One region of the Rhizobium indicum genome, then DNA from elsewhere that is predicted to be linked to it. Evidence: riboswitches for the same ligand, from Rfam matches in the RefSeq annotation. Region 1 holds a riboswitch; each other region holds the start of a gene.
What was found. A riboswitch is a leader RNA that binds a small molecule or an ion and turns the genes downstream of it on or off. The one in region 1 is predicted to bind FMN.
Positions count from the first base shown of each region.

Region 2: another riboswitch for FMN. It lies ahead of ribN (riboflavin transporter RibN); the one in region 1 lies ahead of ribB (3,4-dihydroxy-2-butanone-4-phosphate synthase).
Region 3: another riboswitch for FMN. It lies ahead of FFM53_RS22165 (6,7-dimethyl-8-ribityllumazine synthase); the one in region 1 lies ahead of ribB (3,4-dihydroxy-2-butanone-4-phosphate synthase).

Region 1 covers NZ_CP054021.1:5,014,387-5,017,656, forward strand. The annotation lists gene FFM53_RS24390 (SDR family oxidoreductase) at 1-213, shown strand, start outside; gene ribB (3,4-dihydroxy-2-butanone-4-phosphate synthase) at 467-1,102, opposite strand; FMN riboswitch at 1,229-1,379, opposite strand; gene FFM53_RS24400 (glucose 1-dehydrogenase) at 1,574-2,356, opposite strand; gene FFM53_RS24405 (SDR family oxidoreductase) at 2,641-3,270, opposite strand, start outside.
Region 2 covers NZ_CP054021.1:906,262-909,531, forward strand. The annotation lists gene FFM53_RS04490 (esterase-like activity of phytase family protein) at 1-301, opposite strand, end outside; gene ribN (riboflavin transporter RibN) at 385-1,293, opposite strand; FMN riboswitch at 1,376-1,530, opposite strand; gene hupB (DNA-binding protein HupB) at 1,654-1,929, opposite strand; gene lon (endopeptidase La) at 2,136-3,270, opposite strand, start outside.
Region 3 covers NZ_CP054021.1:4,560,904-4,564,173, forward strand. The annotation lists gene FFM53_RS22160 (VOC family protein) at 1-681, opposite strand, end outside; gene FFM53_RS22165 (6,7-dimethyl-8-ribityllumazine synthase) at 934-1,368, opposite strand; FMN riboswitch at 1,447-1,589, opposite strand; gene FFM53_RS22170 (SRPBCC family protein) at 1,835-2,281, shown strand; gene FFM53_RS22175 (GCG_CRPN prefix-to-repeats domain-containing protein) at 2,469-2,777, shown strand; gene FFM53_RS22180 (hypothetical protein) at 2,887-3,111, opposite strand.

The DNA.
Region 1 (3,270 bases):
CCTGGTGGCACCGACACGCCCGCCAGCATTACCAACGCGCCTGATGCCACGCCGGAGGTGCTCGCCTTCGTGGAGGGGCTGCATGCGCTGAAACGCATGGCGCAACCCGAAGAGATCGCCAATGCGGCGCTTTTCCTCGCCTCCGACATGTCGAGCTTCGTGACCGGCACGGCGATGCTGGCCGATGGCGGCGTTTCAATCAGCCGGACATAGGGCAGGAAATATGGTGTGCTGTGGCAACCAGCCGTGCGCGTCTGGGACCCAGCCACCCGCCCTCGTCCTTCGAGGCTCCGGCCTTTGGCCTGCGCACCTCAGGATGAGGGCTGATTGTGGTGCCGTGTGGTTGGCGGGCTGATCAAGGCTCCAGGCATCCCGGGCTGACGAGCCTGCTCACGCCCTCTCTCCAGCCTCATCCTGAGGTGCCCCGCAGGGGCCTCGAAGGACGGGGCTGGCCGCTTTGCACGGATCAAGCGACTTCGCGTATGTCTCTTGCCGCCTGGCGGTCGAGATAGGCGACCAGGTCCTCGATGGTAACGAGGGGGAGGTTATGGCGTTCGGCGAAGAGCGTGAGTTCGGGCAGGCGGGACATGGTTCCGTCGTCGTTGGCGACTTCGCAGATGACGCCGGCGGGGACCCTTCCAGCGAGGCGGGCGAGATCGACGGCGGCTTCTGTATGGCCGGGGCGGCCGAGCACGCCGCGGGGGTTGGCGCGGAGCGGAAAGATGTGGCCGGGGCGAGCGAAATCGGCGGGCTTTGCGCGATCATCGACCAGGGCGCGGACGGTGGCGGCGCGGTCCGCCGCAGAAATGCCCGTCGTCGTGCCCTTGAGATAATCAACCGAGACCGTGAAGGCGGTTTTGTGCGATTCCGTGTTGTTGGGCACCATCAGCGGAATGTCGAGCGCATCGAGACGCTCGCCTTCCATGGCGATGCAGACGAGACCACGGGCGTGGGTCATCATGAAGGCGATTGTTTCTGGGGTGACGGCATCGGCCGCGACCACGATATCGCCCTCGTTTTCCCGGTTCTGGTCGTCGACGACGACGACCATCTTGCCGCTGGCAATGGCTGATATGGCATCTTCAATTGTTGCGATAGTCATGCTGTCTGGCCTTTCAAGGGTTATGTCAGCGGACTGACATGGTCTGCTCGGCTCAATCCGTGAGCGAGCCTTCTGCCCTTGGGCGAACAAACGTCAGCCGCCTCCAGGATGGAGTGCGACTGCCCGTGTTGTCCTCTTCCATCCGGACTATACCGTCGGCTCCGGCATCTCACCGGATCTGCTGACCTTCCGACAGGAGGTGCCGGAAGCGCTCGCGGGCTCCAGGATTGCTCCTGATACCGCCGGTGGGGAATTACACCCCGCCCTGAGAACACTTCAAAGATAGGACCAAAAACAGGCGGATGGCAAGGTCACTCGACCAGGCAAAAATGCAAAGCTGCCCTAACGCCGATGGACACACTGTTCACACAGAGGCGACGACCGTGTCGCCTTCCGCACTTCGCTCGTGGTTTGCTCTTTGTTCGATGCATGTCGTTGTCCCAAAACCGCTACGCAATTTGGGCGCCTGCATCAGGACATGATCAGGCCGCCGTCGACATTGATCGTCTGGCCGGTGATATAGGCAGCGTCATCGCTGGCGAGGAAGGTCACCAGGCCGGCGACATCTTCGCCGGAGCCGGCCCGTTTCATCGGGATGCCTTCGACCCATTCCTTCATCAGTTCGCCGGGGGCGTAGTTGCCGAGCAGCTTGCCCCAGGCCTGGTCGTTATAGGCCCACATGTCGGTCTCGATGATGCCGGGGCAGAAGGCGTTGACGGTGATCTTCTCGGTCGCGACTTCCTTGGCCAGGCTCTGGGTGATTCCGACGACGCCCATTTTCGAGGCGGCATAATGCGGGGTGTAGATGAAGCCGTCGCGGGCTTGGCCGGAAGCGGTGTTGATGATGCGGCCGCCGCGCTTGTGCTTGCGCATTCTTGATATTGCCTCCTGGGCGCAGAGGAAGACGCCCTTGGTGTTGACGGCCATGACCTTGTCCCACTCGTTTTCGGTCAGGTCCTCGACGCGGGCGATGGTGATGACGCCGGCATTCTGGATCGAAACGTCGACCGAGCCGAATTCCTTCTCGGCGGCATCATAGAGGGCGGTGACGCTTGCCTTGTCGGTGACATCGCCGATGAAGGAGATCGCCTTGCCGCCTTCGGTTCGGATCTGTTCGGCAACGCCGTGGACCAGCTCCTCATTGGCCGAGACGACGAGATTGGCGCCTTCGCGCGCAAAGCGTCTGGCGATGGCGGCGCCGATGCCGCGGCTGCCCCCGGTAATGACGACAGTCTTCTGCTCAAAGCGTTTCATGCTCTTTCCTTGTGTCACTCGATAAACAGCAAATCTGGGTGCGACCTACCATGCGATCATTATTGGATCTCAACCGGTTGTCGCAAATTCAGGCAGCCTTTAGCGCCGATGACGACGCCCGAGCCCTCCGTCCGTTAGACAGCCCGTTCGATCGGCGTGAAGGGCGGGCAGACGGCGATATCGCACGCCGTCTTGCCCGTTAGTCCCTTCAGCGCCTCGATCTCAGCCAGGGAGGAAGCGAGACCGGTCACTTTCCAGCGGCGGCAATGAGCTTTCTCATCGCATCACCAGCAGCAGAAACCGCCATCGACGAGAAGATCGACGCCGGTCACGAAACTTGCTGCATTCGACAGCAGAAACACCGCCGGGCCTACCATCTCGTCCACCGCTGCCATGCGCTGCATCGGCGTCTGCTCTTCGAAGAGCTTGGTCTGGTGGACCATCTCCGGACGGGTGTTCATGGGCGTTGCCGTGTATCCGGGGGAGATGGTGTTGACGCGAATGCCGCGGTCGACCCATTCCATCGCCATGGACTTCGACATATGGATCACGCCCGCCTTGGAGGCGTTATAGTGCGCTTGGCTCAGCCCCCGGTTTACGATCACACCCGACATGGAAGCGATGTTGACGATGGAGCCGCGCCCATTCTTCAGCATGGCGCGAGCCTCTGCCTGGCAGGAAAGAAAGACGCCTTTCAGGTTGATATCCATCAACGTCTGATATTGGTCCTCCTCCATTTCTTCCGCTGCGTTCGCGTTAGCGATGCCTGCAGCGTTGACTGCAAGTGTCAATGGGCCGAGATCGGCTTCGGTCCGTGCTACGGCATCTCCAAGGGAAGATTTGCTCGTGACATCCGCTGCGATCTGGATCGAGCGGCGGCCGGCGGCGCGAATATGTTCAGCCGTCTTGGCCAG
Region 2 (3,270 bases), 920 kb from region 1:
GCTCGCCGTCCATCATCAGCGCGCCGCCTGCCTTGGGGGCCTTGGCATCGGTAATGTCGATAAAGCCGATCGCGCCGAGCGGGCTGTCGCTATAGATCAGCGTGTTGCCGTCGTCGGTCGCGGTGATGATCTCGGCGGAGCTCACCGAAAGCTTGTCCTTGTCGGCCGGCAGGTTCTCTGCGACCGGGAAGGAAGCGATGCGGTTGAAAACCGGCTCGGCCGCGGCCGGAAAGGCTACCGATGCGAGAAGCACGGCAGCAAGCGCTGCGCTGCGCGATGAAATTGTCATGAAATCCCCCATGTGTCGAACATTCGAAACATGAGTTTTCTGCGGGAGCCGCATGACAGAGGCATGACAGATGCGGCATTTTGCGTCAAATCATGTCAGGCAAGTTTCCGCTCCCGGCGCATCTCGTTTCGCATGATGAACAGCGAAGCAGACAGGATGAGAGCCGCTCCCAGCCAGAGGTAACCCGCCGGCGCATAGCCGAAGAACAGCCAACCGGCCAGCACGTTCAACGGCAGCTTCAGATCGTCGAACGGCTGGACGTAGGCGGCATCCGCTGCGGCATAGGCAAGCGTCAGGAAATACTGCGCTACGGCAGTCAGCAGCCCCGCCAGCAGGAACAGAGCAAGGGTTGCGCCCGTCGGCACTGCAAAGCCTGCCGCAAGCGCCAGCCCGCCGTTTATCGGCGTCAGCAGAACGAGCAGCCAGACGGTGATCGTCTCCGGCCGTTCGATGCCTGTCAGGCTCTTGGTGATCAGCGACGAGGCGCCCCACAGCAGCGCCGAAAGCACAGGCAAGAGAGCCGCCCAGCCAAAACCATCAGACCATGGCTGCAGAATGATCATCGCTCCGGTGAAGCCCGCCGCCGTCGCTGTCCAGCGGGCCGGGCCGACGCGCTCACCCAGAAAAAGCCGGGCGCCCAGAATGATGAAGAAGGGCGAGGTCATCACCAGTGCGATCGCCTGCCAGATCGGCACCGCGGCAAGGCCGGCGACCCAAGCCTCGACGCCGAGCGCGGCAAGCACGACGCGCGCAAGGTGACGCCAGGGATAGCGCGTGCGCATCGCCGCAAGGCCGAGCCTCTTCAGGAACGGCAGCGAAAACAGGAAGGCGAAGCCATATTGCCAGAAGGCTGCCGACGCCGAGGGAAAGGCAAGCTTCATCGTCAGCCATTGGGTGACGACGTTGAGAAGCGAAAAGGCAATGCCGGCAAGGACCATCCAGAGTGCCCCGACAACGGCGCGGGATGGCTCGACGGCAACGGAAGTCTGATTCATGTCTTTCATCCATAAAAGGGACCAACATAAATCAGGACGCATGAACCCCGACAGGCGACACAGGGCAACCCCTGCCCTTCGCACGGCCGACGCTCATTCTCTTCCATCCGGACTTTAACCGTCGGCTCCGGAATCGCACCGGATCCGCTGACCCTTCCCCCGCTTGGACACGAGAGAAGGCGCTCGCGGGCTCAGGCCGAAACCCTTACCGTCGGTGGGGAGTTTCACCCCGCCCTGAGAACAGAAACGTCGTAGATTAAAGCCCGGGCGACAGCAAGGCCCGCCAAAGCAAAAGGGGTCCGGCAAAGCCGAACCCCTCTTAAATCCTGCACAACCGGTCTCGTTTCCGGCTGGTGGGATAATCTCAGATCAGCCGTTGACGGCGTCCTTCAGGCCCTTGCCGGGCGTGAATTTCGGCACGTTGCGAGCCGGAATGTCGACTTCAGCGCCCGTCGACGGGTTACGGCCCTTCGATGCGGCACGATGAGAAACGGTGAAGCTGCCGAAACCCGCGAGGCGAATGTCGCCCTTGTTCTTGAGTTCAGCCTGGACAACGTCGAAAACCGCGTCAACAGCGGAAGCCGCGTCAGACTTCGTCAGTCCTGCCTTTTCGGCTACTGCGGACACGAGTTCATTCTTGTTCATGTTTCCACCCCTTTCTAAATGGTATGAAACGACTCAAAAGTAAGCTAGGCGCAGAATAGGTTTCATCAGGCCCGCCGAAAACCCAAAAGCCCTGCAAATCAAGGAAAAGCAAGCGTCTACATGACGTTTTCACAAAAAAGGCTGGCGTTTCCGCCAGCCTTTTTCCGTGTTTTGGGCCAATTGGGCATAAATGTGGCAAAGGCCACTCAATGCGCTATGGTTGCGCCTGTCTCATCGAGGCCTTCGACCGATGCGATGACCGGCGTTTCCACCGTGCCATCCCATTCGATCGGCTCCGGCCGCCGGATCAGCGCATGCTTGATCACCTCGCCCATGCGGGATACCGGGATGATCTCCATGTTGTTCTTCACGTTGTCAGGAATCTCCGCCAGGTCCTTGGCGTTTTCCTCCGGAATCAGCACCTTCTTGATGCCGCCGCGAAGCGCTGCGAGCAGCTTTTCCTTGAGACCACCGATCGGCAGCACACGGCCACGAAGGGTGATTTCGCCGGTCATGGCCACATGCCTGTCCACTGGAATGCCGGTCATGATCGAGACGATCGCGGTTGCCATGGCGACGCCTGCCGAGGGGCCATCCTTCGGCGTCGCGCCTTCCGGCACGTGCACGTGGATATCGCTCTTGTCGAAGCGCGGCGGCTCGATGCCGAAATCGACAGCGCGCGAGCGGACATAGGAGGCCGCTGCCGAGATCGATTCCTTCATGACTTCCTTCAGATTGCCGGTGACGGTCATGCGGCCCTTGCCCGGCATCATCACGCCTTCGATGGTCAGCAGTTCGCCACCGACTTCCGTCCAGGCAAGACCGGTCACGACGCCGACCTGATCCTCGCCCTCTGCTTCGCCATGGCGGAAGCGCGGGACGCCCAGATAGTCGGAGATGTTGGCAGCCGTCACGTGAACGGCCTTCGTCTTGCCCTTGATGATCTCGGTGACCGCCTTGCGGGCGAGTTTCATCAGCTCGCGCTCGAAGTTGCGGACGCCGGCTTCGCGGGTATACTGCTGGCTGATCGACATCAGGGCGTCGTCGCTGACCGAGAATTCTTCCGGCTGCAACGCATGTTCCTTGATGGCCTTCGGCAGCAGGTGCCGCTTGGCGATTTCGCGCTTTTCATCCTCGGTGTAGCCGGCGATACGGATAATCTCCATGCGATCCATCAGAGGCGCTGGAATATTCAGCGTATTTGCCGTCGTGATGAACATCACATCCGACAGGTCGTATTCGACTTCCAGATAGTGGTCCATAAAGGTCATGTTCTGGGCCGGATCGAGCACTTCGAGCAGGGCCGAGGACGGATCACCGCGATAGTCCTGGCCGAGTTTG
Region 3 (3,270 bases), 450 kb from region 1:
CAGCTGCTTGCCGGCCTGTTCGCTGACCATGTATTCGGCGTACCAGTCCGGCCAGTTCTCGTCGTGTTTGCCGCCGTTTCGCTTCTCGTGTTCACCGTGCGCGGTCGCCGCACGGCGCATAGCTGACGCGAGATCGGTCGAGGTCGTGAATGTCGTCCCGTCGGCGTCGATGCGTCCTGGCAGGCGCGTGGTGACTTCCTGGAACAGCCAGCCGTTGCCATCGGGATCCTTGAAGGAGGCGAAAGAACGGTAGCTGCGGTGATCGGGATCGCGGCCGGCAATGCGGAGCCGCCCGAACAGATAGGGTTCGTCCTTGCCGGCATAGACGCCGGCCGCGTCATGGAACACTTCGCTGACCTCGACGCCGCGGGCGATGAGATCGCGGCGGGCGGCCTCGATGTCGGAGACGATAAGATAGAGCCCCTGGGCGGAACCGGGGGCGGCGGCCGTGACGTTCTTGCCGAAGATGATCGCGCAGCCGGAGCCCGGCGGCGTAAACTGGATCACCCGAAAATCGGCATCATTGGCGAAGTCGGCGTCGAGCCGCCAACCCAGGCCGTCGTAAAAGCGCTTGGCGCGGTCGACATCGGAAACAGGGATGACGACGACCTCGAGCTTGGTGTCGACGGGATGTGTTTTCGGGGTCTGCATGGGGGTTTCGCTGCGCAGTGCATTGCTCATCTTAAGCTCCTTGGGGTTTTGGATGCCTTGAGAATTGCTGACGCGTGACGACCGAAGTTGACCACGGCGCGGTGAGGCCGTCGAATCAATTATTCTGTCTGATTTGACCGGTATTGGCGGATTCCGCGGCGACGCTAGGCGCGCCGCTCCCGATCCGCGGGGGTTGGCAAGGTCATGTCGATCTGAGTGGTCGACGGCGGGATTGGCCCGCCGTCTTCATCGGCTGTTGTTGTTCTGCTCGTCGAGCCGCTTTCACGCAGCGAGAGCGGCGCGGGTTTTGCCGATCGTCAGAGCCGCCTTTGCTGCCTCGCGGCCTTTCTCGACGAAATGTGCGCGGTAGATCTGCTTATGGTGCTCGGTTTCCTGATACTGATGCGGCGTCAGCGAAACCGACAGCACCGGCACACCGGTATCCATGCCGGCGCGCATCAGTCCATCGACGACGGCCTGGGCGACGAATTCGTGGCGGTAGATTCCGCCGTCGACGACGAAGGCGGCGGCAACGACCGCGGCATAGCGTCCGGTTGCCGCAAGATCGCGTGACAGCAGCGGCATCTCGAATGCGCCGGGAACATCGAACACGTCGACCTGCTCGGGCGGAATAAGCTGATGGAAGCCATCAAGGGCGCGGTCGACGATTTCGGCGTGCCAGCTGGCTTTGACGAAGGCATAGCGGGTGGGTGTCACGGTAATCTCCTTTGGCGAACAGACACATCACCCAAGGCGATCACGAACGTTCCCGACAGCCGCAAGGGCGGCAGGAACGCACGTTCTCTTTCATCCGGACTATGACCGTCGGCTCAGGCATCTCACCTGATCTGCTGACCCTTCCTGAGAAGGCGCTCGCGGGCTCGCAATCAAAATTGCATACCGCCGGTAGGGACTTTCACCCCGCCCTGAGAACGGCGCGAACAATAGGGGGAAGGTGACGGGCTGGCAATAGGTCGAAATGCATTCGCGGCGGGAGCTGGATCAGGGCTCCCGACGCGGCGATTTCGCTTGTTCGTCGATCGCGACGGGCAAGCCACTTGCGGAGGATGGGCTTGCGCCTACATGCTCCCATTGAGGACATTCACGTCAGAATAGCACGGCAGGACAGGATGCGCCGCTCCACCGGAGGCGGGCAGGGCCGTGGCAACTATGGGAGAGAGAGATGCAAGACCCCTTCGTCGTCCGCCGCGAGGCGCATATCGCGGCGCCGCCGGCCGCGGTGTTCGCGTTGATGACCGACCCGGAAAAGATCCTGCGCTGGATGGGAACGGAGGCGCAGGTCGAGCCGCAGCCCGGCGGGCTCTATCTCGTCAACGTTACCGGAGCCCGCTTTGCACGCGGCTCGTTTCGTGAGGTGGTGCCGGTTCATCGCCTTGCCTACAGCTTCGGCTGGGACGGCAGCGAGGTGGTGCCGCCGGGGTCGAGCCTGGTCGAGATCGATCTGATCGAGCAGGGAGGCGGAACGCTGCTGCGGCTCACCCATAGCGGCCTGCCGAGCGCCGAGCAATGCGCCGGCCATGCGGAGGGCTGGGCACATTATCTCGGACGGCTGACCGAGGTCGCTGCCGGGGGTGATCCGGGTCCCGACCCTTTTTACGGCAGGACATGAACAATTCTTGCGGGCGGCGGGGGCGTCTCTGAAGGCGCTTGACGTTGCGACAACAGCGGTCGGCGAGCGCTCAGACCGGCCGTGCGGAAGCGCTTCTTTTTCTCCCGCAAACATGAACGCGCAGTTCATCTCCAGTTCAATTTGGCGGTCATAAGCTGTGGACGGCTGGATTGAAATGGAGTTCTCGATGAAGGCACTTTCTATCGCGGCTGCCTTGCTCGCTGGCAGCCTCTCGTTCGGCACAGCGCAGGCGATGCCGATGGGGACAATCAATGTCCAGAGCAATATCACAACGGTCGACTACGCGTGCGGTCGCGGCTGGCATCTGACGCGCTGGGGCGAATGCCGGCGAAACTGGCGCCGCCCGCCGCCGGTCGCTTTTTACGGTGGCCCGCCGCGAGGGGGCTGGGAACGGCGTCACCGGCATTGGGATGGCCCGCGCTGGCGCCATGAGCGGCGTTGGGATCGCGACCGCCGTTGGCGGGATGATGACTAAGGGTCTCGCTTAGATGGACGAAGGCCGGAGCGATTTTCGCCCGGCCTTTTCTGATGAGACAGGTTCGCCGACGCTGAACGGCAGCGTCCTCCCGATTTGTCCGATACGGTCAGATCCTGCTGACGAGCCAGTACTTGTCGTCGATCAGCTCCTCGAGTTCGACGGGATCCTTGACGCCGAATTCGAACCATTCGACGAGTTCCTTCGCCTTGCGGCTGCTCTCCTCTGCCGTCAGCTCGACCTGATATCTTTCGCACCATCGACGAAGGATCGACGTCAGCAGCGTCATGTCATTCCCATCCAGCGGATCTTTCGGCCAGAAAATCGTACCCATCGCACCCCTCAATCACACGATGACGACCGACCTTATAATGGAATCAAAGCCGTGCAAGTTTAAAGTGTTTATTTTTCGTTTTCCACCGCGGTGAATGGTTTTCGACAGGGATGCGGACGGCCTTTGCGGGCGACAGGCTGAGTCGCTGGAAACGTCCTC